DNA from 3 places in the Mesorhizobium sp. B2-9-1 genome. Region 3 is predicted to be linked to each of the others. Evidence: predicted binding sites of a transcription regulator. Region 3 holds the regulator's gene; each other region holds the start of a gene.

Region 1 (9,628 bases), on a different contig from region 3:
CCGCCCCCCTGATCAGCGCCCGGCGCAACGACGGCAGCCAACGCAACGCTGTCCGCAGCTTGCGCAAAGTCGCCAGTCCTTCCTCGTCGTCTTCGGTCGGCCGCGTCGTCGGTGCCGCATCGCTGAGATCGCTGGCGATGAACTGGGCATATCCGGCAAATGGAATGTAGTAGAACTCGGCCGAGCGATGCGCGGCCATCATCGTCTCGAAATTTTTGAGCATGTCGCCGATCGGCAGCACCCATTTGCGGCGGCGCAGCCGATAGGTGGCGATGTTGTTCATCGCCACTTCGGTCAGCACGCCGAAGCTGCCCAGCGCGACGCCGGTGGCGTGGATCATGTCCAGGTCGTCTGCCCGGCTGAACTCGCGCAGCTCGCCTTGCCCATCGACGAACTGCACCGCCTCCAATTGCGTGTGATAGGCGCCGAGCGTCGGGCCCGAGCCATGCGTCGCCGTGCTCAGCGCGCCGCCGATCGCCTGGCGGTCGATGTCGCCCATGTTGGGCAGGCCCTGGCCGATGTTCTGCAGGATGTGCATCAGGGCGCCGAGCCGCGTGCCTGCCCTCACCCGGGCACGGTTGTTCGCGGCATCGTGCGAGACCAGCCCCTCGATCTTCTCCAGCGAGACGATGGTGCCGTCGGACTGCACCAGCGGCGTGAAGGAATGGCCGGCGCCGGCGACGCGCAGCGGACCGGGCGCCGAGCGCACCAGTTCGGCCAGCTCGCCGGCATCGGCCGGCGTCGCGATCAATTTCGGGGAAGCCGTGACGAGGCCGGACCAGTTGCTCCAGGGATTTGCCATCTTCACCCCTTTGCTCGGACCCGGCCGAGCCGTCGCGCGACCAGCACGAAAATGCCGAGCAAAAGCACGCTCGCCAAGGCGGCGGCAGCGGCGAATTCGGGCACGGGCCGGAAGTCCGCGCCGTCGATCAGCAGCGATGCGGCGATAGGGCCGATGGCGAGGCCGAAGAGTTGGGCGGCAGGCACCAGCAGCACCGCGGTGCGCGTCTCGTCGGCGGTGATCGCCAGCCGGATCTGGTAAGGCACGATGAAGAGCAGGATGAAGCCCATCACCAGCGCCACGGCCCAGAACACCGAAAGACCCGGGCCGGATGCAAGCAGCAGCGAGCTGATCGCCGCGACGATGCCGATGACGGTGATGGCAAAACGATAGTCGATGCGCGCCTCGAAGCTTGTCGCGGTCATCGCGCCGAGCACCTGCGCGGCAAGGCTCGCCGAAACCATCAAGCCGACAGTGCGGCCATCGATGCCGAACTGCGCGCCGATGGGCTCGAGAAAAGCCCAGACGGCGCCGAAGAACATGAAATAGCAGAAGATCGACAGCAGCGCGGCGATCGCCGGCACGGTCGCCACGTTGGCGAACTGTTCTTCCTTGGGCAGGTCGGCATAGTCGTCCGGCACTGTCCAGGCCACGACGAGCGAAAGCAGGCAGACGATGCCGAGCGCGATGAAGCCGCCGGCCGAGCCCGCTCTCGGCACGGCAAAGAGCGCGAGGATCAGCGCCAGCGCGCATTGCGCCAAGGTCTGCAGCGTGACGAAATAGCCGCCGATGCGCTCGGCCCGGCGCGAGCGGGCGATCAGCTCCGTCGCGACGGCGACCAGCCCGCCCTCCGCGAGGCCGGCCAGCGTGCGCGCGCCGATCAGCGTATTGGGGCTGCCGGCATAGGCGGTCCAGACATTGGCGAGCGCGAGCAGGACGAGCAGCACCGTGCTCTTCCAGCGCATGTTCCTGGCGGGAAGCAGCATCGCCACAACGCCCGAGCCGATCGCTATCGCGATCATCTCGGCGGTGGCGACCAGCGCCAGCTCGTCGCCGGTGACGTGACCTTCGGTGTAGAGCGCACCGAGCAGCACCGGCTGCAGTCCGAGGATGAGGAGGCCGACCGAGCCGATCCACAGCGCCGAGGCCAGCTGCAGGCCCGTCGGGTTGCCGACAAGCCAATCGCCATTTTCCGCTTGCGCGGCTTGCGATGCAGTCACGAGGCGCCCTCCCTTGCAGCTCGATCGAAAAACTGACAAGTTGTCAGCATTTGACGGAACTGATACTTGATCATGTTTCTTGTCAACCGCGAATTCGAGGCTTTCACGAGATTTGGCGCATGACGCAGACAAGGCGAACGGCGACGGAACCGCGGCGCAGGCCGAAGCAGGAGCGCAGTCGCGAGCGCATCGACGCGATCCTCGCCACGACCATGCGGCTGATCGGCGAAAAAGGCATCGACGCGGTGACGATGAAGGAAGTCGGCGCACTCGCCGGCGGGCCGATCGCTACCGTCTATCATTACTTCCCCAGCAAGTCGGCGATCCTGGCGATGCTCTATGAGCGGTTCTCCGAGGAAAGCCGTGCAAGGTTCGGCGCGATCATCGCCGGGATAGGCCGGCTGGACGACGTGACCGACGCGGCCGACCGCCTGCTCGACGATTATCATGGCCGTGTCGCCGCAGACCCGGCCATCCAGGACCTGCAGAACGCCATCCAGGCCGACAAGGCGCTGCAGCATCTCGACATCGCCGAGACGAGGCAACAGGCGAAGATGTTCTGCGATAAGGTCGGGCCGATGCTCCAAGCGGAGCAGCGCGAGGCGTTCGGACGTGTCGTGTTCCTGATCTTCCAGCTCGCCGGCGGCGTCGTGCGGCTGGCGCTGACGCAGGACGAGGCGGAGGGCCGGCGCACGATCGAAGATTATCGTTCGATCATCCACACGCAGTTGCGCTTGTTTCTCTGAGCGCGATCAGGGATCCAGCTTCGGCCCCAGGATTTCCACCAGCCAATCAACAAATACCCTCACCCGTGGCGACAACTGGCGGCTCGGCGGATAGAGCACCGAGATCGGCGTCGGCGTCGGCGGAAAATCGGGAAGCACCTCGACCAGCCGGCCGGCAGCGATATCGTCCGCATAGCGGAGCCTTGGCGCCTGGAACAGCCCGAAGCCCAGCCGGACCAGCGCGGCACTTGTGTCTGAGTTCGCGACGGTGACCCGCGACGGCAGGGTGATTTCGCGAACCTTGCCGTCGACGGTGAATTCCAGCGGCATCACCTGCCTCGTGCGCGAAGACACGAAGCCTATCATCATATGGCCGGCCAGATCGTCCGGCGTGCGCGGCACCCCGTGGCGTTCGAGATAGGCGGGGCTGGCGACGGTGATTTCGCGGGCGATGCCGAGCCGCCGCACGATCATGTCGCTGTCGGGCAGCGTGCCGGCCCTGATGACGCAATCGACGCCTTCGCGCACGAGATCGACGAGGCGGTCGCCTTCGCCGATATGCACGGTCAGGCCCGGATATCTGGCGAGCAGCGCCGGCAATTCCGGCAGTAGGAAGGTGCGCGCCATGTGGCCGTTGACGTCGACGCTGAGCCTTCCCCCCACCTCGTGCGCGCCGAAGCCGCCTTCGGCATCCTCGATGTCGGCCAGGATGCCGATGCAGCGCTGGTAATAGGCTTCGCCGTCGAGCGTCGTCGTGACATGGCGCGTGGTGCGGCGAAGCAATTGCACGCCGAGCCGTTCTTCGAGCTGCTTGATAGCGGCGGTGGCGCTGGAGCGCGGCAGGGCGAGATCGGCGGCGGCCGCAGTGAAGCTGCGCCGTTCCACGACGCGGGTGAAGAGCCGCATGCTGTCGAATCGGTCCATCGCTGATTGTTCGCACATGCTGAATAGTGTTGGCAATCCATGGCCGATTATATCGGCCCACCGGGCGAGTATATGCATCTCCATCCAGATAGAAGGAGATTTCGCCATGACCACCCGCCCCATCGCTCTCATCACCGGCGGTAGCCGCGGCCTCGGCCGCAACACCGCGCTCAACCTCGCCCGCAAGGGCGTCGACGTCGTCCTCACCTATCGCTCGCGCGCCGACGAGGCGAAGACGGCAATCGCCGAGATCGAGGCGGCCGGCGGCCGGGCTGCCGCGCTTGAGCTCGACGCCGGCGCCGTCGCCAGCTTCCCGGCTTTCGTTGAAGCGTTGAAGAAGACGCTTCACGAGACCTGGCAACGCGACCGTTTCGATTATCTCCTCAACAATGCCGGCACCGGTCTGCGCAAGCCAATCGCCGAGACGACGCAAGAGGAGTTCGACACGTTGATGAACATCCACCTCAAGGGCGTGTTCTTCCTCACCCAGGCGCTGCTGCCGCTGATCAACGATGGCGGCCGTATCATCAACGTCTCGAGCGGCCTGGCGCGCTTCTCGGTCCCGGGCTCCGCCGCCTATGCGATGATGAAGGGCGGCGTCGAAGTGTTCACGCGCTACCTCGCCAAGGAACTGGCAGCCCGGCGCATCACCGCCAACACGGTGGCGCCGGGCGCGATCGCGACCGATTTCAACGGCGGCCATGTGCGCGACGACGCCGAGATCAATCGCGTCGTGGCCGACATGACGGCGCTCGGCCGCGCCGGTGTCGCCGACGACATCGGCCCGATGATCGCCTCGCTGCTGTCCGAGGACAATCGCTGGGTCAACGCCCAGCGCATCGAGGTGTCTGGGGGCATGAACATCTAGGCGATCGGTCACTTGACCTGCCGGATCAGTCCTTCGAAGCCGTCGGCAAGATTGGCATTGCCGGCGGCGATGAAGCTCGACAGGTTCCTGGCCCGCCCAGGGGTCTTGTTGGCATCGAGCAGCACCGCCCTGCCCTCATGCATGACGAAGTCGAACTTGCCGTAATCGAAGCCAAGCTGGCGCCGCAGCGCGCGCAGCTCGTCCGGCACGGGCACCGCCTCGCGGCGGATGGTGTCGTCGCCCTTGACCAGGCTCTGCGGCGAGACATGACGGGTGCAGCGCTCGCGCTCGCCGCAGAACAGCCAGAAGCGGGCGCCAATACCGTCCGACGAACCGCAGGAAGTCCGCGCCCTGCGTTGGCCGGTCGCACCTCGACGTTCCACGAGCTCAAATGGCGCGTGGCCATGACCGCCAACGGCGGCGCGCCTGACTACACGATGCCGGTGCGGAGAATCCTGGAGCAATTCGACGCGCTGTTTCCCGATCGTGAAGAGCTGTCGGCTCGAACCGAATGGGAACTGCCGGTCGTCGGAACCATCGACGTCTACCGGAACTCGTCCGTCGTCTACAGCTTCGCTCCGGCGGCAGCGCTGATCAAGGAAGCCGGGACCTTCTTCGATGATGTCCGGCTGGCCTCGACCGGCACATACGGGCTCGCGGAACGCTGCCCGCTGCTGGTGCTGCGTTCGCCGAAGCGCCTTGACTGACGGGCGGGGTTGCTCGTCGGCGCCTCGCGATGGCCGGCGCATTTCGGCCTGGCGTCTCGCAGGAGAAAAATTTCGCGCCGCTGCCCCGTTGCGCGCGCCTTGACTCCGGCAACCCAGCGGCCTATCTCAGCGCCACGTTAGCACTCGCCTTTGGTGAGTGCTAACTTATATCCGGCGGCCTCGCCGGATGGAGGAACAGTTCTCACCGTTCTCATTCGAGGAAGATAACATGGCAAAGTCCAAGTTCCGCCCGCTTCATGACCGCGTGGTCGTTCGCCGGGTCGAATCCGAATCCAAGACCGCCGGCGGGATCATCATCCCGGATACGGCGAAGGAGAAGCCGCAGGAAGGCGAGATCATCGCCGTCGGCTCCGGCGCCCGCGACGAAAGCGGCAAGCTCGTGCCGCTGGACGTCAAGGCCGGCGACCGCATCCTGTTCGGCAAGTGGTCGGGCACTGAAGTCAAGCTCAATGGCGAAGACCTTCTGATCATGAAGGAATCCGACATCATGGGCATCATTGGCTGATCATCGGCCTCACCTGAATCTTCATCTTCGGGCTCTTCCCGAGCCCCTGCCAGGAGCTAAAACATGGCTGCCAAAGACGTAAAATTCTCCCGCGATGCCCGTGAGCGCATGCTGCGCGGTGTCAACATCCTCGCCGACGCGGTGAAGGTCACCCTCGGCCCCAAGGGCCGCAACGTCGTCATCGACAAGTCGTTCGGCGCCCCGCGCATCACCAAGGACGGCGTTACCGTCGCCAAGGAAATCGAGCTTGAGGACAAGTTCGAGAACATGGGCGCGCAGATGGTCCGCGAAGTTGCTTCGAAGACCAATGACATCGCCGGCGACGGCACCACGACCGCAACGGTTCTGGCGCAGTCGATCGTCCAGGAAGGCCACAAGGCGGTTGCCGCCGGCATGAATCCGATGGACCTGAAGCGCGGCATCGACCTCGCCGTTGGCGACGTCGTCACGACGCTGATCAAGAACGCCAAGAAGATCAAGACCTCGGAAGAAGTTGCCCAGGTCGGCACCATCGCCGGCAATGGCGATGCCTCGGTCGGCTCGATGATCGCCGAAGCGATGCAGAAGGTCGGCAATGAGGGCGTCATCACCGTAGAGGAGGCCAAGACCGCCGAGACCGAGCTCGAAGTCGTCGAAGGCATGCAGTTCGACCGCGGCTACCTGTCGCCCTACTTCGTCACCAACGCCGACAAAATGGTTGCGGACCTGGAAGACGCCTACATCCTTCTGCACGAGAAGAAGCTCTCCAACCTGCAGGCCATGCTGCCGATCCTCGAGGCTGTCGTGCAGACCTCGAAGCCGCTGGTCATCATCTCGGAAGACGTCGAAGGCGAGGCCCTGGCCACGCTCGTCGTCAACAAGCTGCGCGGCGGCCTGAAGATCGCCGCCGTCAAGGCGCCGGGCTTCGGCGACCGCCGCAAGGCCATGCTGGAAGACATCGCCATCCTCACCGGTGGCCAGGTCATCTCGGAAGACCTCGGCATCAAGCTCGAGAATGTCGGCCTCAACATGCTCGGCCGCGCCAAGAAGGTGTCGATCTCCAAGGAGAACACCACCATTGTCGACGGGGCAGGCAAGAAGGCCGAGATCCAGGGCCGCGTGTCCCAGATCAAGCAGCAGATCGAGGAGACCACCTCGGACTACGACAAGGAGAAGCTGCAGGAGCGTCTGGCCAAGCTCGCCGGCGGCGTCGCGGTGATCCGCGTCGGCGGCGCGACCGAGATCGAGGTCAAGGAAAAGAAGGACCGCGTCGATGACGCTCTCAACGCGACCCGTGCGGCCGTCGAAGAAGGCATCGTTCCCGGCGGCGGCGTCGCGCTTCTGCGCGCTTCGCTGAACATCAAGGCAACCGGCGCCAACTCCGACCAGACCGCTGGCATCAACATCGTTCGTCGCGCCCTGCAGGCTCCGGCCCGTCAGATCGCGTCCAACGCCGGTGCGGAAGCATCGATCGTTGCCGGCAAGATCCTTGAGAACAAGGGCCCGACCTTCGGCTACAACGCCCAGACCGGCGAATATGGCGACATGATCGCCATGGGTATCGTCGATCCGGTCAAGGTCGTTCGCACGGCTCTCCAGGACGCGGCCTCGGTCGCCGGCCTGCTCGTCACCACCGAAGCCATGATCGCCGAAGCTCCCAAGAAGGAGTCGGCTGGCGGCGGCATGCCTGGCGGCATGGGCGGCGGCGGCATGGGTGGCATGGGCGGCATGGACTTCTAAGAAGTCCATAAAGCACGCCCATCAACCAATGTTGCTCAAGCCCGCAAGCGGGCTTGAGTGGCGGCATGGACTTCTAATCCAGCCGATCTGGCTAACACACGGAAAGGGGCGGCAGAGATGCCGCCCTTTCTCGTTGCGGCGGCCTAGAACGTGCTGCTCCATGGGCAACCCCTGCCCTGCAGCTTCAACCGACTGCCTAAACTTTGTGCAATTCCTCAACAAAATCAGCGCCTTCGATTAAACGCCCGCGATCGTTGCGGCATTTGTCGGACAATATTTTTTAAGATGTCCGCGCCTACTAATGAATAGGGCGTGCTTGATTGCTCGCGCGCTTAGGGGTGTCGGGGTCTTCATCGATGCAAATTCTCCACCGGTTCGTGCGTAACCGTGACGGCAACGTCCTCATCATGTCCGCGCTGCTTTTGCCGCTGCTCGTCGGCATGGCGGCGCTGGTCACCGAATATGGCGGCGCGCTGGTCGAGCGCGCCAGCAACCAGCGCACCGCCGATCTCGCGGCCTTTGCCGGCGCGCTCGCCTACAACAAGACACAGTCGACCGACCGGATGACCGCGGCGGCGGTCAATGTCGCCACGCTCAACGGCGTTCCGGCAGCCGATGTGTCGGCGACGCTGGTCACCTCGCCGAAGACAACCGGCGTGAACGCGGTCTCCGTATCGATCCGTACGCAGAAACAGCTGCTGCTTGCGCGCGTCCTCGACAATCGCCAGCAATTGCAGATCTACGCCAGTTCCGTCGCTGAGCTGGGCTCGCAGCCATCGACACCGGGTTGCATGCTGGCACTGGACGGCACCCAGACGGGCATCACGCTGTCAGGCGGCACGGCCGTCAACGCCCCCAAATGCACGGTCTCGTCGAATAACACGATCACCGTTCCGTGCGGCACCGGCATCTCGGCTATCGGCGTCAACTACAACTCCGCCACGGCCCCGAGCCAGCCTTGCAACGGCATCACCGGACCAAACGGGACGGCGGCGGTGATCACCAAGAAGTCGACTCCCGATCCGCTGGCGGGCAATTCCGCGGTCGCGGCTGCCGTCGCCCGCTTTGCCACCGTGGCGGCGCTCTCGCCAACCGCCGCGCCAGCAGCGCCGACCACCTCGAGCGGCAACAATATCGACTTCGGCTGGACCCAGGGATCAACCCAAGGCCAGGCGAATGCGCTGGGCTGCGCCGCCAGTTGGGCATCGTCGTCATCAACCTGGACGCTGAATTGCGGCAGCAAGACCACGGTCAACCTGGGTACCATCACGATCGGCGGCGGTATCAATCTCAACTTCGCCACCACGGGCGCGGCGACGACCGTCTACAACATCTCCGGCGATCTCACGACCAGCGCCACCACGAAGTTCGGACCGGGCACCTACAATTTCGCGGGCAAGCTGACCACGGCCGGAACCACCACCTTCGGCGCCGGCACCTATAATTTCGGCAAGCAGGTGACAACCACCGGGACTACCACATTCGGTGCCGGCACTTTCAACTTCAGCAAGGGGCTGACGACCGGCTACGGCACCACGGCGTTCGGCGCCGGCACGTTCAAGATCGGCATCAGCGATAACACCTGCGGCGGCATCGCGCGCGTCAGCCTCTGCAACAGCAGCACGCTCACCTTCGGCGGGCCGAGCACATTCGAGCTGCCTGGCGGCATCAACAATGCCGGCGGCGCCACGCTGACTTTCGGCTCGGGCACCTCCAACAGCTACAAGATCGGTCCCGGCGGCAATGGCGATGCCATCACGCTCGGCGGCGGCTCCATCACGATCATGGCCGATGCCACCAGCTCGGGCGTGTTCCAGGTCGTCGGCGATGTGAACGGAGGCGGAGGCGGCAGCTGCTTCGTCGTCCCGGCCACCGCCCAGCACGACATCGAGGGCAACTTCATCGCCTCGGGCGCGGTGCTGCTCGGCGCCGGCGTCTACACGATCGACGGTTACTTCGCGCTGGGCGGGAGCGGCGGCGGCAGCGCCAGCTGCGGCGGCTCGACGATCAGCGTCAGCGGCAACAACGTAACGCTGGTGCTGTCGGGCAAGACCAAGTCGAACTCGGGAAGCTGCAATGGCTATGTCTTCTGCGTGGCCGCCGGCTACAGCAACATCGTGCTGACCGCGCCGCAGATGGGCGCCACGGCGAAGCTTGC
Region 2 (9,628 bases), on a different contig from region 3:
TAAGCGAGGAATTCGCTTGCCGGATGCGTCGGCGCCGGAACCGAGCCATTGCCGCTCATCATATCCATAAGGGCCTCCATCGTGCGTTTCGAAACGCCCGCTCCCGTTGCCAGAAGCGGGCTCCCGTCGGCGTCTCAGAAGTCCATGCCGGCGCCGGCCGGCATGGCCGGAGCGGCCTCCTTCTTCGGCTTCTCGGCCACCATGGCCTCGGTGGTGACGAGCAGTCCGGCAACCGAGGCCGCATCCTGTAGCGCGGTGCGCACGACCTTGGCGGGATCGATGACGCCTTGTTTGTAGAGGTCGCCATATTCGCCGGTCTGGGCGTTCCAGCCATAGGCGAATTCGGTCTTCTCGCGCAGCTTGCCGACGATGATCGAACCTTCCGACCCGCTGTTCTCGGCGATCTGGCGCACTGGAGCCTCGATCGCGCGCCGCACGATGTCGACGCCGTATCTCTGGTCCGGGTTGTCAACGGCGACCGCGTCGAGCGCCTTGGCCACCCTGAGCAGGGCAACGCCGCCGCCGGGCAGGATACCTTCCTCTACCGCGGCGCGCGTGGCGTGCAGCGCGTCGTCGACGCGGTCCTTCTTCTCCTTGACCTCGACTTCGGTCGCGCCGCCGACGCGGATCACGGCAACGCCGCCGGCGAGCTTGGCCAGCCGCTCCTGCAGCTTCTCGCGATCATAGTCGGAGGTGGTCTCCTCGATCTGCGCCTTGATTTGCGTGATGCGGCCCTGGATCTCCTCCTTCTTGCCGGCGCCATCGACGATGGTGGTGTTCTCCTTCTCGATCGCGACCTTCTTGGCGCGGCCGAGCATCTCCAGCGTGACGTTCTCCAGCTTGATGCCGAGATCCTCGCTGATGGCCGTGCCGCCGGTCAGGATGGCGATGTCCTCCAGCATGGCCTTGCGGCGGTCACCGAAGCCCGGAGCCTTGACGGCGGCGACCTTAAGCCCGCCGCGCAGCTTGTTGACCACCAGCGTGGCCAGAGCCTCGCCCTCGACATCCTCGGCGATGATCAGCAGCGGCTTGCCGGACTGCACCACGGCCTCCAGCACCGGCAGCAGGGCCTGAAGATTGCCGAGCTTCTTCTCGTGGATCAGCACATAGGGCTCTTCGAGCTCGACGCGCATCTTGTCCTGGTTGGTGATGAAATAGGGCGAGAGATAGCCGCGGTCGAACTGCATGCCTTCCACGACTTCCAATTCGGTCTCGGCCGTCTTGGCCTCTTCGACCGTGATGACGCCTTCGTTGCCGACTTTTTCCATGGCCTCGGCCAGGAAGCGGCCGATCTCGGCATCGCCATTGGCCGAGATCGTGCCGACCTGTGCGATCTCGTCGTTGCTGGTGATCTTGCGGGCGTTGACCTTGAGTTCGGCGACGACGGCATCCACCGCCTTGTCGATACCGCGCTTGAGATCCATCGGGTTCATGCCTGACGCAACGGCCTTGGCCCCTTCGCGAACGATCGCCTGGGCAAGCACGGTGGCCGTGGTGGTGCCGTCGCCGGCGAGGTCGCTGGTCTTCGAAGCGACTTCGCGAACCATCTGGGCGCCCATGTTCTCGAACTTGTCCTCAAGCTCGATCTCCTTGGCGACGGTGACGCCGTCCTTGGTGATGCGCGGCGCGCCGAACGACTTGTCGATGACGACGTTGCGGCCCTTCGGACCGAGCGTCACCTTCACCGCGTCGGCGAGGATATTGACGCCCCGCAGCATGCGCTCGCGGGCGTCGGAATGGAATTTGACTTCCTTGGCAGCCATTGGATCACTCCTTGTTTAGGCAGCTTTCATTGACTGGGTTGCGGTTCGATCGAAGCCCCGGTCAGGCGGCCTTCTTCAGCGTCTCGGCCTGCTCGATCACACCCATCACGTCGCTTTCCTTCATGATGAGCAGGTCCTCGCCGTTGAGCTTGATCTCGGTGCCGGACCACTTGCCGAACAGGATGCGGTCGCCGACCTTCACGTCGAGGGGCGCGAGCTTGCCGCTATCGTCGCGGGCGCCTGGCCCGACCGCGATGACTTCGCCTTCCTGCGGCTTTTCCTTGGCCGTGTCGGGGATGATGATGCCGCCGGCCGTCTTCTCTTCGGCCTCGATGCGGCGCACGAGCACGCGGTCATGCAATGGACGGAACGTCATATCGTTCTCCTTCAGGACAAACAGATTGCGAACGGTTCCTCCGCTCCGGACCGGCAGGACCGGAGCGGGGCTCGCGCGACCCTTTCGGCATCGCGCGCATGTCGAGCTAATTTTGCCTTCTTCTACTTTCAAGGGGGTACCGCAAATTTTTTGGCACTCTCGACCGTTGAGTGCTAGCGCGCTGAAAACATGCGGTAAATTGGACCGCTGCGATAACGGAGAGGCTTGAATTCGCGATTGAGTTGAACAAGATTATCGGCGCCCGGCAGCGCCGGGACCGCTGAGAAATTGGAACCCGAAGCAAGGAGTTTTTGGAGACGGAGGACAGAAATGGACCGACAGACGCTTTCGCCGATCATTCCTTCCCTAGCTCCCGAACTATCAGACCTTTCGCTCGACTGGCTGCTGTCGCCGGCCAGCCATTTTCAGCACCCGCGGGATGTGCTGGAGGACGGCTCGCTCGACATATGGGAAAAGCGGGCGATCCTTTCGTCCTGGGCGTCCGATGCTTGCGCCGTGGAATCGATGCCGGCGCTGCGCCAGCCGCCGGGCACCGAGCGGCCGGTCTCCTTCGACGACATCATGGATGCGCTGCGCCGGCTTGATGCGCTGGCCCCGCCGCCCAGCGGCCCTGCCGATAACGACCACCGGCAGGTGGTCGACCGGCTGAGCGCGTGAAGGCCCGAAGGCGATGGCGGTCAGCAGGGAATTCCGCTTGCAGATGAATGGCTATGGCTTGACCACTGCCGAGATCCATTATCATCTGCCCGACCATCCCAGCCTGCTCCAGCTCTACGTCTGGCAGGACTATGATCTTGCCCCGGATTTCCCGGCGCTGAGGGGCTTTCTGGGCTTTTGGGAGCGCGAGCTGGCTGGCGCCTTGCATTCCGTCCGTGTCGCCCACCATCGGCTCATCAGGGCATCGGAATGGCGGGCCGTCGACGGGATCATCGCGATCCATTGAAGATCAGCTCCCCGAGGCGGTCGTGGTTGTGCGGCCGCCTCCAACTCATGATTTGCCTGGCCTGCATGCAGACGAAGGGGCTGACTTTCACGACCGTGAAGGCGGCTTCGGAGCGGGACCTTGACGTGCCCGTGTTGAATTCCCAGATCGATTACGCCGGTGCTTGAGAGAGACCGGCAAGGTCAAGGGGCACCGCTTCCTTGGCGCCCCTCGTATCTATGTTGCTCAGTGGAGGATGTAGCTATGAGAACCACGTTTGACTTCAGTCCCCTGTTCCGGTCGAGCATCGGCTTCGATCGAATGTTGAACGCGCTCGAGACGGCGAGCCGGATCGAGACCGTCGATAATTGGCCACCCTACGACATCGCCAAGACCGCGGAAGACGACTACCGCATCAGTATGGCGGTGGCTGGGTTCTCGCAGGACGAACTGGCCATTACCCAGGAGCAGAACATGCTCATGGTCTCTGGCCAGAAAGCCGGCGAGGACAAGGGCGAGTACCTGCATCGTGGCATCGCCGGCCGTGCATTCCAGCGCCGCTTCGAGCTTGCCGACCACGTCAAGGTCGTTGGCGCCAGCTTGGTCAATGGGCTGCTGACGATCGATCTGAAGCGCGAAATCCCGGAAGAGATGAAACCGCGGCGGATCGAGATCGCAGCCGACAAGGCAACGCTCAAAGGCACGACAAAGAAGATCGAAGCCGAGAAGCACGCCGCCTGAGGGCTTCTTGTGAGCGCATCCGCGCTATGCGCCGGGCACTGCCCGGCGCGTAGGAGCTTTTCGAGCCGATGAACAGAAAGGAGCAAACCATGAGTGTGACGGTGAGCGCGATCCGTTCCTGTCGCTGCATCGCGAGGTGAACCGCCTGTTTGACGACGTTTTCCGCGGCTTCGACAGCCGGTTGCCGTCTTTTGGCGGGGTCTCCTCCCTCGGCGCCGGTTGGCCGAGCGTCGAGATCTCCAACGGCGAGAAGGAGATCAAGGTGATGGCCGAGGTGCCGGGCCTCGAACAGAAAGACATCGAGGTCCTGCTCGACGACGGCGTGCTGACGCTGAGAGGCGAGAAGCGCTCCGAGACGGAGGACAAGGATAGGCAGTTCTCCGAGCGCTATTACGGCCGCTTCGAGCGCCGCATCCCGGTCGGCTACGAGGTCAAGGAAGACGAGGTGGATGCCCGCTTCAAGAATGGCGTGCTGACCGTCACCTTGCCGAAGAGCGAGAAGGCGCAGTCGCAGGTCAAGCGCATCGACATCAAGAGTTGATGCATCGACGCGGGAGGTCGGCCGATCCGCCTCCCGCGTCGACTCCCATAGAGGCACGGCAACCCGATGCTCGCGCAAGCAACTCCACTCGATCGATCATGGGCGGCCGAGGAAGAGAAAATTTATACGGCGGGAGCTTCTTTTTTCCGTCCAGAAGTCTTCGCATCGCTCATGTGAATGATGACAAGCAGCTCGCTGTCTTTCCCTTCTGCTGCGCATGCTTTCAACACCTACCCAGAGAGAAAACTAACATATGTTAGGAACCGAAGAAGGGACCACCTAGGGCGGATCCGCATAAGGTTGGGACCGGCGATAACCTTAATTATGGTTTCCTTTGCATAGGCTTCCCGAACGGAAGGTAACGCGATAGATTAGCAATTCGTTAAGTACGCCCGGGGGCGAGCGTAAAAGATGTGTCGTCGAGCGTAAGGGATGTGCCGTGATGAATTTCAAGTCTCTGATCAAGCGGGCCGAGGACGTCGATAAGGAATTTCAGGAACTCCAATCGGATCTGGCGGAGGCGTTCGAGGACGTTCTCAAAGATGACGAACAGCCGCCGTCGGAAGACGATGCCGTCGCCGGCCGGGAACTGGTGGCAAGCGACGAGAATCCGCCGGCCGAAGAGCCGTCCGACGCAACGGCATCGCGGCTGACGCCGCATACCCAGACGCGGCTGGCCGCCCTGGAGGCCGTCACCGGGCTTTTCCGGGACGGGCAGGGTCATCTGCAGGAGATCGAGGCAAAGCTGGCGGAGATCGCCACTGCGCATCACATGACGCGCGAAGTCCTCAACGTCTTCCATCGCGACGTGTTGCGCTCCAACGAGCTGGAGCTGGCAAACCTCGCTCTCACCGCCGAACACAAAACGTTGTCGGAACAATTGCTTGACGCCGCCCGCCGGCAGCGCGAACGCGACGGCGCGGCCGAAGCGTGGCAGCAGCGCGAGGCGAACCTCGTCCAGGACCGGGAACAGCTGCGCTCGGCCCTTGCGGCGGTGCGCCTGGAGCTGGTGGAGATGGGCAATGAGACCGCCAGGCGCGAGACGGAGTTCGGCGAGATCGTCAAAGCCCTGACGGCCAAGACCGTCGAAGTCGACAGGCGCGGCGCCGAGAACAAGCTGCTGCGCGAAAAGCAGGTCGGCCTTTCTGTCGATCTGGAGCAGGCGCAAAAGCGCGAGGCGGAGGCCCGGCACAAGTTCGACGAGTTCGCGGCAACCCACGCCAGCGAAACCGCCCATATCGCCGAGCTGATGGCTCAAATCGGCAACCACGAAAAGGAAGAAACCCGGCTGCAGAAAGCCCTCGAGGCAGCGCAGGCCAGGCTTGCCGAAACAACCGAGGCGGCGCGGATCGCCGAGAGCGACAGCACCGCCGAATTGGCACGCAGCCAGGCGGAAATGCGCGGTTTGCGTGCCGAGATCCAGGACCTGCAGTCGCGTCTGGACAAGGTCTCGACCGACAATGGCGAAGCCACGGCCGAGATCACCAGGCTAAAGGCGCAGCTGAACGACGCCGTCACCGAACGCCAGATTGCCGAGAAAAGGCTCGCCGTTCTCAAGGACGAGAGCGAAGCCGACAAGAAGAACCTGTCCGAGGTCAGCACCAATTTCTCACGGCTTTCGCTGCAGCAGGCGTCGGAGCAGATCCAGCTCGATATCCAGAAGCAGGAATGCGAGGATTTGCACGCCGAAGTCGAAGCGCTCAACGCCCGCATCCGGGAATTGCTGCCTTACGAGCGCCTGCATCGGGTGACCGACGCAAGGTCGCGCAAGGATGCCGCGCCTCAAACCAACGGGATCATCGCGGAAGCGGCGCGCCCCGTCGCACGGCGCGTTTCTCGGCGCAACATGCGGGCGAACGGAGGCTGAGGATTTCGAGCGGCTCGGCTTCGACAGCGCCGGCCCGCTCTATCTCCGTGTTTTGAAGCCGTTCCACTTCGAGAGCCGCTGCGCTTTCCTGGAATTGCCCTGGCGGACTATTTCCCAGCCATGTCGTCGGCAAGGTCCTGCGCCTGCTTGAGCAGCGCCGGGAAGGACGGGTCGCCGGGCAGGCGCTGGGCCATGCAGGCGCGGTAGTCGGCATCACCCTTTTCCCAGGCGGCGTTGGCGGGATCGGAGGCCTGCGGATCGTCCTGGTCCGAGCCCTGATCGGCCTGCTGGGCTTTCTGCGCGGCGGCGTCGGCGGCTGCCCAGATTGAATCGCAAGCCGCGATCTTCGGCACGGCGGGCGAGGCGGGTGCCTCGGCGATCAGCACGCGGTCGCCTTTCACGACTGCCACGACGAGGTGCTGATCATAGATCGGTCCCACATCCTGGGTCCAGCCACCGAGCCGCGCGACCACCGCATCGGCGCCGTCGGGCTTTTTCAGCGAAAAGTCGAGCGTGCCCGAGAATGCCGCGTCGCTGCCGATGGCCTGGGTGTAGAAACTGTCGAGCTTCAACGCCGCGCCGATGTCGGCGGGCAGCTTGAAATCCGCTTCCGCCTCGCTCGATTTGGACTTGAGCCAGCGCTCGGTCAACCCGCGCGTCGAGGCGACAATGCTTGGGCCGTCGTCGCTCTGCGCATATCGCAGCCCGTCCAGCATGCCGTAGCCGATATCGGAGGCGTTGAGGCTTTGAACATTGAAGGTGCCGGTCGCCGGGAAATCCTTGACGGAAAGCGGCCCGAGAATGGCGGCGAGGCGCTGCTGGAGGTCGGCCAGCGCCTTGTCGTTCTGGGCATCGATGGTTTCGATCGCCGTATTGGCGCTTTCCTGCGCGGTGATATCGGCGATCGCCTTGTCGCGCGCGGCGATATAATCGTCTTCCGGCGAGGCGGCATATGCCGCGCTGCCCGCCAGCGCAATGAGAAGCGTCAAGACCAACCGCATGCTGCAACCCCAATTAGCGATCAAAGCCCTTGGGAGCCATCGCCCGACTTGGCGGCTTTTGCGTGGCGGAAATCATGGAGAGCCAAATCTTTATTCCGCCTTGAGCTTCTCCACCTCGGCCTTCCTCAGCAAGAACCGCTGGATCTTGCCGCTCGGTGTCTTCGGCAGTTCGCTGACGAACTCGACCTCGCGCGGATAGGAGTGCGCCGAAAGCCGCTGCTTCACATGCTGGGCGAGTTCCTCGGCCAGCGCCTCGCTGCCCTTGAAGGCGGGCGCCAGCACCACGAACGCCTTGACGATCTCGGTGCGCTGCGGATCGGGCACGCCGACGACCGCCGCCTCGTTGACCGCCGGATGCTCGATCAGCGCGCTTTCGACATCGAACGGTCCGATGCGGTAGCCGGACGAGGTGATGACGTCGTCGGCCCGGCCGATGAAGGAGACCGAGCCGTCCGGCTCGTATTCCACCGTGTCGCCGGTGCGGTAGTAGCCGCCGGCGATCGCCGGCGTATCCGCCTGGTGGTAGCCGTCGAACCAGCGCAGCGGCGATCTGGCGATATCGACCGCCAGCACGCCAGGCTGGTTGGGGCCGAGCTCGTTGCCTGCCTCGTCCAGCACCACCATGCGGTAGCCGGGCATGGCAAAGCCGGCCGAGCCGGCGCGGACCGTATGCGCCAGACCATGATAATTGTTGACCATCATGCCGTTCTCGGTCTGGCCGTAATGATCGTGGATCGGCGCTGCAAGATGCGCGTCGAACCAGCGGATCACCTCCGGATTGAGCGGCTCGCCGGCGCTGCTCACCACGCGCAGCCTGCCCTTGACGCGGGCGGCCGCCTCGGGCCCTTCCGCCATCAGCAGGCGATAGGCTGTCGGCGAGCCGGCCAGGCTGGTGACGCCCAGACGCTCGATGAGGTCGTAGGTCGATTTGGCGTTGAAGGCGCCTTCGTAGAAGGTGGTGGCGATGCCGAGCTGCAAAGGCCCGGTGATGGCGTAGTAGAGCCCATAGGCCCAGCCGGGATCGGCGATGTTCCAGAAGATGTCGTCGGGCCGAAGCCCGATCGCGTCACGCATATAGGCGCCGAAGGCCAGCAGTGCGCTGAGCGGCACCGGCACGCCCTTTGGGTGCCCGGTCGTGCCGGAGGTCGACATCATCATGAACAGGTCGGTGCCCTTGCGCATGACCGGTTGGCAGTCGGGGGAGGCAGCCGCGAGCGCCGCGCGGAAATCGACGTCGCCGGCGGGCAGCGTGTCGCCGGGCCCAAGAATGGTGGCGATGCGCGGATGGTTTTCCACCTCGTCGAGCTTGGCGCGGTTTGCGGGGTTGGTCACCACCAGCTTCGCCTTGCTGTAGCTCAGGCGATGCTCGATAGCCTTCGGCCCGAAAGCGGTGAACAGCGGCTGGTAGACCGCGCCGACCCGCCATGTGCCGAGGATCAGCGCCACCAGTTCAGGGATGCGCGGCAGCATGCCGGCGACGACGTCGCCGGGACCGACGCCGAGACTTTTGAGCAAGGTGGCGACGCGGCCCGCCATGTCGGCCAGATCGTCGAAGGAGTATTCGCGCAATTCACCGGCAGCCGAGATCGCGCGCAGCGCCAGCCGGTTGTCGCCGGTATAGCGGCCGCAGCATTCGACATAGGCGTTGATGCCGGTCGCCGGATCGCCATGAAGGCGCGCGATCTCGTCCTCGATGCGGAATTGCGCAACGGCATCCTCATAGCGCGGCAGCGCCTGCGTCTTGGTCATGACAACCCTCCCTCGCCGGCAGACCATCTCCCCATGATCGCCGTTGGCACGAGATTGCCTGAAAAGACGGCGCTGGTCGATTGCCGCGAAAGTCGAGAGTGAGTCAGGCGACGACGGTTGCGCGAAGGAACGCAAGCTTCGCCGCTCAACGCCTTTCCAGCCATTCGAGCGGTGAGGGTGCTCCAAATTCCCAACGCGGTATGCGGTTGACCGCATCGACCATCCGGCCGATAGGGACGGCGAACCAGAGAACCGCAATGACCACCGATCTCAAACAACCGGCCGCCCCCGACGCCGCCTGGCAAGCCGAAGTCCGCGCCGGCGTGCGCCATGTCCGCGACCTCGCTTCCCTGCCGCTTTCGGCCGCCGAGCGCGCCGTCATGCAAGAAGCCGCGGCGGCGCACAAGGTGCGCGTGCCCAAACCCTATCTCGACCTGATCGACTGGAGCGACCCCAACGATCCGATCCGCGCCCAGGTGATCCCGTCGCCGGGCGAGCTCGTCGCCACCGAAGGCGAGCTCGACGACCCGATCGGCGATCATGCCTTCGGCCCGGTGCCGCGCCTGACGCACCGCCATGCCGACCGCGTGCTTTTGTTCCCGACCTATCAATGCGCGGTCTATTGCCGCTTCTGCTTCCGTAAGGAA
Region 3 (9,628 bases):
CACCAGGCGCGCCGTCGAGCGCGTCGACGCAGAGCCCGGAATCATCGGAAAGCGCCGGCAGGCCGGTGGCCTTGGCGGCGGCGTATGCCTTGATATAGGCGTTCTCCTCGAAGGTGGTGCCGGTCTCGTCCGGCTCGGGCAGGCCGTATTCCTTGGCCGATTTGGCCTCGAAGCCGAACGGCGCCATCAGGTCGGCGAATTCGCGCAGCTTGCCTTCATTGTGGCTGGCAACGACGATCTTTTTTTCCCCAAGGGAATGAAAAGATTGCGAGTGCATCAGAAACCCCAGATCCTTGGCTCGGCGAACTCGATCGAATTGCCGGACGGGTCGCGGATATAGATCGAATGCCCGCCCTGCGGCCATTCGAAATCGCTTTCGATGGCGATGTTGTTCGCGGCGAGATGCCTGCGCCATGCGGCGATTTCATCGGCGTTTGCCGCAAAGCAGAGGTGCCCTTCGCCGGCCGTGCCATGCGGCGGCACCTTCAGCCGAGCGTCCGGCGCCGGCGGGATTTTCGTCGCCTCGGCGTTGAAGAGGAGCAATACGCCGTCGCCGCAGCGGAAGAAGACATGCCGGCCCTCGACCTTGCCCAGCGCTTCGAGGCCGATGACGTCGCGGTAGAAGGCTTCGGCGGCGTGCAAGTCTGTGACGTAGAGGGCGGATTCGAGGATTGCGGAGGGTATCACGAGGCCCCCCTCTCTGCCCTGCCGGGCATCTCCCCCTCAAGGGGGGAGATTGGCAGCTTCGATGCCGCCGCACATTTCGCAACGCTGGCGATTGGCGAAAGCCGTGGTGACAGCTGATCTCCCCCCTTGAGGGGGAGATGGCCGGCAGGCCAGAGAGGGGGGCCTAGGCTCGGCATTGGAAACCTACGCCACCGCCATCTGCTGCAGGCTCACCAGCCGCGAAATGCCCTTCTTCGCCAAGCCCATCAGCGCCGCGAACTGCTCCTCGGAGAAAGGCTCGCCCTCGGCCGTGCCCTGGATCTCGACGATGCCGCCCTTGCCGGTCATGACAAAGTTGGCGTCGGTGCCGGCCGAGGAATCCTCCAGGTAATCGAGATCGATGACCGGCTGGCCGTCATGGATGCCGCACGAAATCGCCGCGACATGGTCCTTCAGCACCTTGGCGACGCTCACCATCTGGCGCGCTTCCATCCAGCGCAGGCAATCGTAGAGCGCCACCCAGCCGCCGGTGATCGAGGCCGTGCGGGTGCCGCCATCGGCCTGGATGACGTCGCAGTCGACGGTGATCTGCTGCTCGCCCAGCGCCTGCAGGTCGACCACGGCGCGCAGCGAGCGGCCGATCAGCCGCTGGATCTCCAGCGTGCGGCCGCCCTGCTTGCCGGCGGAGGCTTCGCGCCGCATGCGCTCGCCGGTCGAGCGCGGCAGCATGCCGTATTCGGCCGTCACCCAGCCCTTGCCGGAATTGCGCATCCAGGCCGGCACCTTTTCCTCCAGGCTCGCCGTGCACAGGACATGCGTGTCGCCGAACTTCACCAGGCACGAGCCTTCGGCGTGCTTGGAGACGCCACGCTCGAAGGAGATGGCGCGCATTTCGTCGGCTTGGCGTTTGGAGGGGCGCATTCGGCCTTCTTTCTGGTCGTTTCCGGAATCGTGGCCGGCTTGTAGACGTATGCGCAGCATGGCGCAAAGGAAAACGAGGTCGCGTGACCGCAAACGCGGCACCGGGTTGCGCCGCCGTAGCTTAAGTCTATATCTTTCGGAAGGAGGTTTCTCGCCGGAATGAACAAACCAGTCGATCCGACGTCGCAGTCGCCGGTACTTCAGTCACTCGACATGCGCTCGCGCGATATCTTCCGGCGGATTGTCGATTCCTACCTGCGCGACGGCGAGCCGGTCGGCTCGCGCAGCCTGTCGCGCATCCTGCCCTCCTCGCTGTCACCCGCCACCATCCGCAACGTGATGAGCGACCTCGAGCATCTGGGGCTGATCTACGCGCCGCATATTTCCGCCGGGCGGCTGCCGACGCAGACCGGGCTGCGCTTTTTCGTCGACGCTTTCATGGAGCTGGGCGACCTTTCCGACGACGAGCGCCGCACCATCGAGGCGCAGGTGCGCGCCTCCGGCTCGGGCGCGACGCTGGAGCATATGCTGACCGAGGCCAGCCAGATGCTGTCGGGCATGTCGCGCGGCGCCGGCCTCGTGCTCGCCTCCAAGCACGAGGTGGCGCTGAAGCACATCGAATTCATCCAGCTCGAGCCCGCAAAGGCGCTCGCCGTGCTGGTGTCGCAAAACGGCGACGTCGAGAACCGCGTCGTCGACCTGCCGGCCGGCACCACCGTGTCGCAGCTGCACGAGGCGTCCAATTTCCTCAACGCCCATATCCGTGGCCGAACACTGGCCGAGGCGCGCGCGGAAATCGCCCGCATCAAGGACGAGACCAGGGCGGCCCTCGACACGTTGTCGCAGGATCTGGTCGAGAAAGGCCTCGCGGTCTGGGCCGGCGCCGAAAGCGGCCTGCCGGCGCGCCTGATCGTGCGCGGCCGCGCCAACCTCCTGGAAAACGTCACCGCCCAGGCGGACATCGAATTGCTTCGCCATCTGTTCGAGGATTTGGAAACCCAGGACGGACTGCTGCAGCTGCTTGATCTTGCCGAGGAAGGGCCGGGCGTGCGCATCTTCATCGGCTCGGAGAACAAGCTGTTTTCGCTGTCCGGCTCCTCGCTGGTCGTCGCCCCCTATCGCGACAAGGACGCCCGCGTCATCGGCGCGCTTGGCGTCATCGGGCCGACCCGGCTGAACTACGCCCGTATCGTGCCAATGGTCGACTATACGGCACAGCTGATTTCGCGCATGCTTCGTTAGGTGTATCGATATTCAGGTGAGGCCGGCCTGACCTGAACCTCGACACAGCTAAGGGTGCAAAGGAGAAAAACATGGCGCTGGAATCGCTCAAGGCCCAGATCAGCCTGCTGCTCGAGGAGATGGTGAACCAGCCCGAGGACGAGCACGAGATCCAGGAGCAGCTGCGCGAGAAGCTAAGGGAAATGCGCGCCATGGGCCTGCCCTTGCCGGCTGATCTCGTCGAGTTAGAAAAGCGCCTCGACGACGATCTGGATGCCGAAGAGACCTGAGGCCGGCGCTCCGTCAAATCGGCTTGCGCACGCTTCTCTTTTTGATCGTTTGCCCAATATGTCCTATCTCTGCGCGCCCGATCGTTTGAGGCGCCCGGAGACAGGACATGTTGACAGACGACGGAGGACAGCATGATGCGGATCGCCGGCCTTGCGGGCCTCGCGCTGGTTTTTGCCACGGCTGCCTTTGCGCAGCAGGCGGATCAGCCCTTGCTCAGCGGCGAAAAAGCTTTCGGGGACTGGAAAGCCGACCGTCCGGGCGTGCGCCGGCTGCTGAAACCTGAGGATTTGCCGAAACCCGATATGACGGAGTCCGCGTCCAATGGCGGCGGCGTCACCGAGCGCCCCGAGGACGCAAAGCCGAAGCTTCCGCCCGGCTTTTCAGCCGAGCTGATCGCTTCCGGCGTCGACAGTCCCCGCGTCTTGCGCGTGGCGCCGAACGGCGACCTCTTCGTCGCCGACAGCCGGGCGAACCAGGTGCGAGTCTATCGCCTCGCGGAAGGCAGCGCCAAGCCCGCGCAGAAATCGATCTTCGCCAAGGGCCTGACCCGGCCCTACGGCATCGCCTTCTACCCGCCGGGCGACAAGCCGCAATGGGTCTATGTCGCCAACAGCAACAGCGTCGTCCGCTTCCCGTATCGCGACGGTGACCTGGAGGCGTCCGGCAAACCGGAAACCGTCGTTGCCAAAGTCCCCGCCAGCCATCACTGGACGCGCGACATCGCCTTCTCGCCCGACGGCAAGACGCTCTATCTGTCGGTCGGTTCCGGCTCCAATATCGCCGAGGATATGGGCGCGAAGCCGAAGGGCGGTGTCGAGGCGTGGGCGAAATCGCAGCCGCTCGGCGAGGCCTGGGGTCCGGAACAGGGCCGCGCCGACGTGCTGGCCTTCGACCCCGACGGCAACAACCGCAGGACCGTCGCCACCGGCCTGCGCAATTGTTCCGGCATGACCGTGCAGCCGGCGACAGGCGCGCTCTGGTGCGTGGTGAATGAACGCGACGAGCTCGGCGACAACACCCCATTCGAATTTGCCACCGCCGTGAAGGAAGGCGCCTTCTATGGCTGGCCCTGGTACTATATCGGCGACAATGAGGATCCGCGCCACAAGGGCACGCGCCCCGATCTCGCCGGCAAGGTCACGGTTCCGGATGTGCTGGTGCAGGCGCATTCGGCGCCGCTCAACATCGCCTTCTATGATGGCGCCAACTTCCCGGCCGATTTTAAGGGCGACGCCTTCGTCACTCTGCACGGCTCGTGGAACCGCAATGTCCGCACCGGCTACAAGGTGGTGCGGCTGAGGTTCAAGGATGGCAAGCCGACCGGCGAATATGAGGACTTCGCCACCGGCTTCGTCATATCCGACGACGCGGTCTGGGGCCGGCCGGTCGGCGTCGCCGTCGCCAAGGACGGCGCGCTGATCATGACCGAGGACGGCAACGGGACGATTTGGCGTATTACGTATGGTGGGTAGCTGTTCGACATAGGGGTTTTAGAAGGTGCCGTTTGTCGATGGACAAGGCTTTACCCGTTCATTTCTATGAAATCAGCGCAAACGTTGGCAACTAGCGGAAGCCTTCCCAACCTCGTCATTCCAGGGCGTAGCAGCCGCGCAGCGGCGTCGCGGAGACCCTGGAATCCATTCCGTGACCCTGATCATAGAACGCAGCGGAGCAGAATTCTGCACCGTTGCTACGCTTCGAGGTCACGGAATGGATCCTCGGGTCTGCGCGCGTCGCTTCGCTCCTTGCTCCGCCCGTGGATGACGAGGCCGGGCCGTTTCGGCCAATCTCCAAAGTGTTCGGACTGCCAACAAGGGAACGCGCACTCCGTCGAGCTGGCGTAACGAATCCCGCCGCGAGGGAATTACCAGTGGCCGGGCGTCATGATAAAAGCCCCGCTCCTCATCGATCCCTTCGGGGAATCATACGCTAGGCCAGAACCAATGACACTCACCGGATTTCTCGCTTACAGCGCCGCGCTCGGCGTTGCCGCCGCCATTCCGGGCCCCGGCGTTACGGCGCTTGTCGCCCGCGCGCTCGGCTCCGGCTTCCGGTCCTCGCTTGCCATGTCATTCGGCCTGATGCTCGGCGACCTCACCTATCTCACCGCCGTCGTGCTCGGGCTCGCCTTCGTCGCGCAGACCTTCGGCATGGTCTTCCTCGCCATCAAATGGGCCGGCGTTGCATATCTCGCCTTCCTTGCCTGGCGCTTCTGGACCAGCGGCATCACGCCCGAAAACATCGAGGCGCGGAAGGCCAAGGGCGGGCTGGTGTCGAGCTTCATCGCCGGGCTGACGGTGACGCTCGGCAATCCCAAGACGATGATCTTCTATCTCGCCATCACGCCGACCATCGTCGACCTCAAGACCATCACGCTTGCCGACTACGCCATCCTTGCGATGCTCACCGTGGCGGTTCTGTTCGTGGTGCTGGTGCCTTATCTGGCTTTGGCCGCCAAGGCGCGCTGGTTCCTGAAATCGCCGCGCGCGCTGAAGGTGCTGAACCGCACCGCCGCCGGCTTCATGATGGGCGCGGCTGCCGCCATAGCGGCGCGTCAATAGGTTCCGATCTCAACCGATCCCGGATTCGGCCAAACTATTCCTGAAACCCGGCGTGGCGGAAAATGCATTTCCGGCCGCGGGTGCTTTTGAGCAACCGCCCCACTCGGATATTTTCCAGCCTCAGCCTATCTTGCGCGGCTGAAAGCCTTATTCTGTTCGCCTGTGCCATTGCCTTGGGAGCGAAACCAATGAACAAGCCCGTCACCTCCGCGCGCGTGCCCGGCCGCGGCCGCGTCTTCAACTCGATCACGGAGACGATTGGCGACACGCCGCTGGTCAGGCTGGACAAGTTCGCCAAGGAGAAGGGCATCGTCGCCAATCTTCTGGCCAAGCTCGAATTCTTCAACCCGATCGCCTCCGTCAAGGACCGCATCGGCGTCGCCATGATCGAGGCGCTGGAGGAAGCCGGCAAGATTTCGCCCGGCAAGACCACGCTGATCGAGCCGACTTCCGGCAACACCGGCATCGCGCTCGCCTTCGCCGCCGCCGCCAAGGGCTACAAGCTGATCCTCACCATGCCGGAGACGATGTCGGTCGAGCGCCGCAAGATGCTGGCGCTGCTCGGCGCCGAGCTGGTGCTGACCGAAGGCCCGAAAGGCATGAAAGGCGCGATCGCCAAGGCCGACGAACTCGCCGCCACGCTGCCCAACGCCATCATCCCGCAGCAGTTCGAGAATCCCGCCAATCCCGAAATCCACCGCCGCACCACGGCGGAGGAAATCTGGAACGACACCAATGGCGAGGTCGACATCTTCGTTGCCGGCATCGGCACCGGCGGCACCATCACCGGCGTCGGCCAGGTGCTGAAGAAGCGCAAGCCTTCGCTGCAGGTCGTGGCAGTCGAGCCGGAGGCCTCGCCGGTTCTGTCGGGCGGCCAGCCCGGCCCGCACAAGATCCAGGGGATTGGCGCCGGCTTCGCGCCGAAAATCCTCGATACCTCGATCTATGACGAGGTCGTCAGGGTCTCGAACGAGGATTCGGTCGCCAATGCCCGCCTCGTCGCCCGTCTCGAGGGCGTGCCGGTCGGCATCTCGTCGGGCGCAGCACTCCAGGCGGCAATCGTCGTCGGCTCGCGGCCGGAGAACAAGGGCAAGACCCTCGTCGTCGTCATCCCCTCCTTCGCCGAGCGCTATCTCTCGACCATCCTGTTCGACGGGCTGGGGGCTTAGGCGCTTCAACGCCCCCACGGTCGTCATCCACGGGCGGAGCAAGGAGCGTAGCGACGCGCGCAGACCCGAGGATCCATTCCGCGACTTCCGAGCGCTGCTACGGTGCAGATTGTGCCCTGTTGCGTTCTTCGATCAGGTCACAGGATTCGAGGGTCTCCGCGACGCCGCTTCGCGGCTGCTCCGCCCTGGAATGACGAGGCTGGGAGGCTTCGGACAATCCCCAGCGTTCGCGCCGATTTCACGGAACTGGAAGAATTAGGCTATTCCAGCAATTGCTCTAGTTCTCCGACACAGGGATTTTGAAAGGTTGTCGTTTGTCTTGGTGCAAGATTTTCCGTTCATTTCCGTGAAACCAGCACAAACCGCCGGGGATTGGTTGAAGCCGCCCCAACCTCGTCATTCTATGGCGGAGCAAGGAGCGCAGCGACGCGCGCAGACCATAGAATCCATTCCGTGACTTGGAAGCGCCGCTTCGGTGCAGAATTTTGCTCCGTTGCATTCCTTGGCGAAGGCAACGGCATGGATTCCAGGGTCTTCGCGACGGAGCTTCGCTCCTGCTCCGCCCTGGAATGACGATCGCGATGGCGTTTCGGCAATCTCCACGCATGCCACCAACGCAAACAGAGCCGACCGGTCAAAATCCCTGTGCAGTGCCACTAGTTCCCGAAAAGCTTCGCCTTCTCGCCCTGCAGGAAACGCCGCAGCGCGGCGTCGCGCTCGAGGCCGATCGCCCGGTCATAGGATTCCGCCGCCTGCTTGGTGTTGCCGAGTCTCGCCAACAGCCCGGCGCGGGCGGCCCAATAGGGCTGGTAGTCCTGCAGCCGCTTGTCGTCGCCCAGCACGTAAAGCGCCGCCAGGCCGGCCGTAGCGCCCTCGGTTTCGGCGATCGCCACCGCGCGGTTGATCGCCACCACGGGCGAGCCGGCCACGGCCTGCAGCGCGTCATACAGCTGGCGGATCGCCGCCCAGTCGGTGCCGCTGCCGCGCCGGCGTGCCGTATGGGCGGACTGCACGGCGGCCTCCAGCTGGTAGCGGCCGATGATGCCCCTTTGCGCGGCGCGCACCAGCAAGGCTTCCGCCTCGTCGATCAGGCTGTCGTCCCAGAGCGCGATGTCCTGCTCGGCTAAAGGCACGAAGTCGCCCTGCGGGTCGCGCCTTGCCGAGCGGCGCGCCTCGGCGAACAGCATCAGCGCCAGCAAGCCGAGCGCCTCCGGCTCGTCCGGCATCAGCGAGGCGACCAGCCGTCCGAGCCAGATCCCTTCGGCGGCGAGATTGCGCCGCCGGCTGTCGGTGCCGGTCGGATCCGACCAGCCTTCGGCGAAGGTGGCGTAGATCGCCTCCAGCACCGCGCCCAGCCGCTCGCCCAGCTCCGCCTGCTCCGGCACGCGAAATGGAATCCCGGTCTCGCGGATGCGCGCCTTGGCCCGCACCAGCCGCTGGCCCATCGTCGCCAGCGAAACCAGGAAGGCCGAGGCGATCGTCGCGGCGTCGAAACCGAGGATCGTCTGCAGGATCAGCGGCGCGCGCACGCTGGCCTCGATCGCCGGATGGGCGCAGGCGAACATCAGCCGCAGCCGGTCGTCGGGCAGGTCTTCGCCGCGCACGCGCGCCTCCATCTCCTCGGCGATCAGCTTCAGGTGGTCGCGCGCCGCCTCGCCGGTCAGACGCCGCCGCACGGCGTCCACGTCGCGCCGCCGCGCCACGGCGAGCAGCCAGGCTTCGGGCTGCGCCGGCACGCCGGTTCGCGGCCAGCGTTCGAGCGCGGCGGCGAAGGCATCGGCCAGCGCGTCCTCGGCGCCGGCGACGTCGCGCGTGCGCGCCGCCAGCCAGGCGACCAGCTTGCCGTAGCTGCGCCGGGCGGCCGCTTCGGCGGCCGCCCGCGCGATCTGCGAGCGATCATACATCATGAGGTCGCTATGCGGCGGCTACGTATTCGGCCATTTCCCAGATCGGCCGCAGCTCGACTGTGCCGGTGCTGGACGCGGGGCAGCGCGCGGCCCATTCGATGGCCGTGTCGATGTCGGCCGCCTCGATCATATAGAAGCCGGCCAGTTGCTCCTTGGTGTCGGCATAGGGGCCGTCGAGCACGTTGGTCTTGCCGTTCGCCATCCGCACCGCGGTGGCCGCCTGCGTCGGGCGCAGCCGCTCGCCGGCGATGTACGCGCCAGATTTCTTCAGCGCCTCGGTATAGGCGCCATAGGCCGCGAGCACCTGCTGGGTCTGCTCCTTCGGCACGTTCGCCATCGCGGCCTCGTCATTGTAGATCAAAAGCATGTAACGCATGGATGTTCTCCCGTTTTCTTGAAGGCCGCATCGTCGCGTGCCGACCTATGTCGTGCGGCATCGACCGATTTCGACAGGCGTCTTGAAAATCTTTCGCCCCCAAAGCCATCAAGCGCAAGCCGTCGCCTTTCGCCATCGCTCAACCATTGGTCTAACGCACGCAATTGCGGGTTGGCATTTGCCTTCCGCCGTCTAAACTCGTCGCGGGCTCGCCAGGAGGGGCGGATTGCGGGCCGGCATTTCAGGGAGGAAATCGCGATGTTCAATTTCAGGACCAAGTCCATTGCCGCCGGCGCGCTGGCCTTGTCGCTCGGCCTTGGCGCCGTATCGGCCGGGGCGCAGGAATTCATCAATGTGCTCACCGGCGGCACGTCGGGCGTCTACTATCCGCTCGGGGTCGCTCTGTCCGAGATTTACGGCAAGGGCATCGAAGGCGCCCGCACCCAGGTTCAGGCGACCAAGGCTTCGGTCGAGAACCTCAACCTGCTGCAGCAGGGCAAGGGCGAGATCGCCTTT

The links. The regulator HrcA, encoded in region 3, represses chaperone genes, less so after heat shock. The targets are predictions, from matches to a motif close to GTTAGCACTCNCNNNNNGNGAGTGCTAAC.
Region 1: a site for HrcA is predicted at 5,362-5,390, ahead of groES (co-chaperone GroES). Genes of this name have one in related genera too.
Region 2: a site for HrcA is predicted at 2,289-2,317, ahead of groES (co-chaperone GroES). Genes of this name have one in related genera too.

Annotation. Positions count from the first base shown of each region.
Region 1 covers NZ_VFTP01000004.1:41,389-51,016, forward strand. The annotation lists gene FJW05_RS10125 (D-arabinono-1,4-lactone oxidase) at 1-802, opposite strand, end outside; gene FJW05_RS10130 (MFS transporter) at 805-2,001, opposite strand; gene FJW05_RS10135 (TetR/AcrR family transcriptional regulator) at 2,121-2,747, shown strand; gene FJW05_RS10140 (LysR family transcriptional regulator) at 2,754-3,650, opposite strand; gene FJW05_RS10145 (SDR family oxidoreductase) at 3,757-4,518, shown strand; gene FJW05_RS10150 (hypothetical protein) at 4,527-4,901, opposite strand; gene FJW05_RS10155 (hypothetical protein) at 4,923-5,225, shown strand; gene groES (co-chaperone GroES) at 5,455-5,751, shown strand; gene groL (chaperonin GroEL) at 5,815-7,470, shown strand; gene FJW05_RS10170 (TadE/TadG family type IV pilus assembly protein) at 7,827-9,628, shown strand, end outside.
Region 2 covers NZ_VFTP01000016.1:11,390-21,017, reverse strand. The annotation lists gene FJW05_RS22100 (hypothetical protein) at 1-68, opposite strand, end outside; gene groL (chaperonin GroEL) at 135-1,763, opposite strand; gene groES (co-chaperone GroES) at 1,825-2,139, opposite strand; gene FJW05_RS22085 (hypothetical protein) at 2,470-2,817, shown strand; gene FJW05_RS22080 (protein usg) at 2,831-3,103, shown strand; gene FJW05_RS22075 (Hsp20 family protein) at 3,347-3,823, shown strand; partial or broken gene FJW05_RS22070 (Hsp20/alpha crystallin family protein) at 3,921-4,364, shown strand; gene FJW05_RS22065 (hypothetical protein) at 4,807-6,231, shown strand; gene FJW05_RS22060 (hypothetical protein) at 6,339-7,232, opposite strand; gene FJW05_RS22055 (acyl-CoA synthetase) at 7,323-8,981, opposite strand; gene FJW05_RS22050 (KamA family radical SAM protein) at 9,239-9,628, shown strand, end outside.
Region 3 covers NZ_VFTP01000007.1:46,958-56,585, reverse strand. The annotation lists gene rdgB (RdgB/HAM1 family non-canonical purine NTP pyrophosphatase) at 1-277, opposite strand, end outside; gene FJW05_RS15110 (VOC family protein) at 277-687, opposite strand; gene rph (ribonuclease PH) at 871-1,587, opposite strand; gene hrcA (heat-inducible transcriptional repressor HrcA) at 1,747-2,829, shown strand; gene FJW05_RS15090 (hypothetical protein) at 2,901-3,098, shown strand; gene FJW05_RS15085 (sorbosone dehydrogenase family protein) at 3,231-4,571, shown strand; gene FJW05_RS15080 (LysE family translocator) at 5,043-5,660, shown strand; gene cysK (cysteine synthase A) at 5,849-6,829, shown strand; gene FJW05_RS15070 (RNA polymerase sigma factor) at 7,486-8,733, opposite strand; gene FJW05_RS15065 (YciI family protein) at 8,744-9,112, opposite strand; gene FJW05_RS15060 (TAXI family TRAP transporter solute-binding subunit) at 9,371-9,628, shown strand, end outside.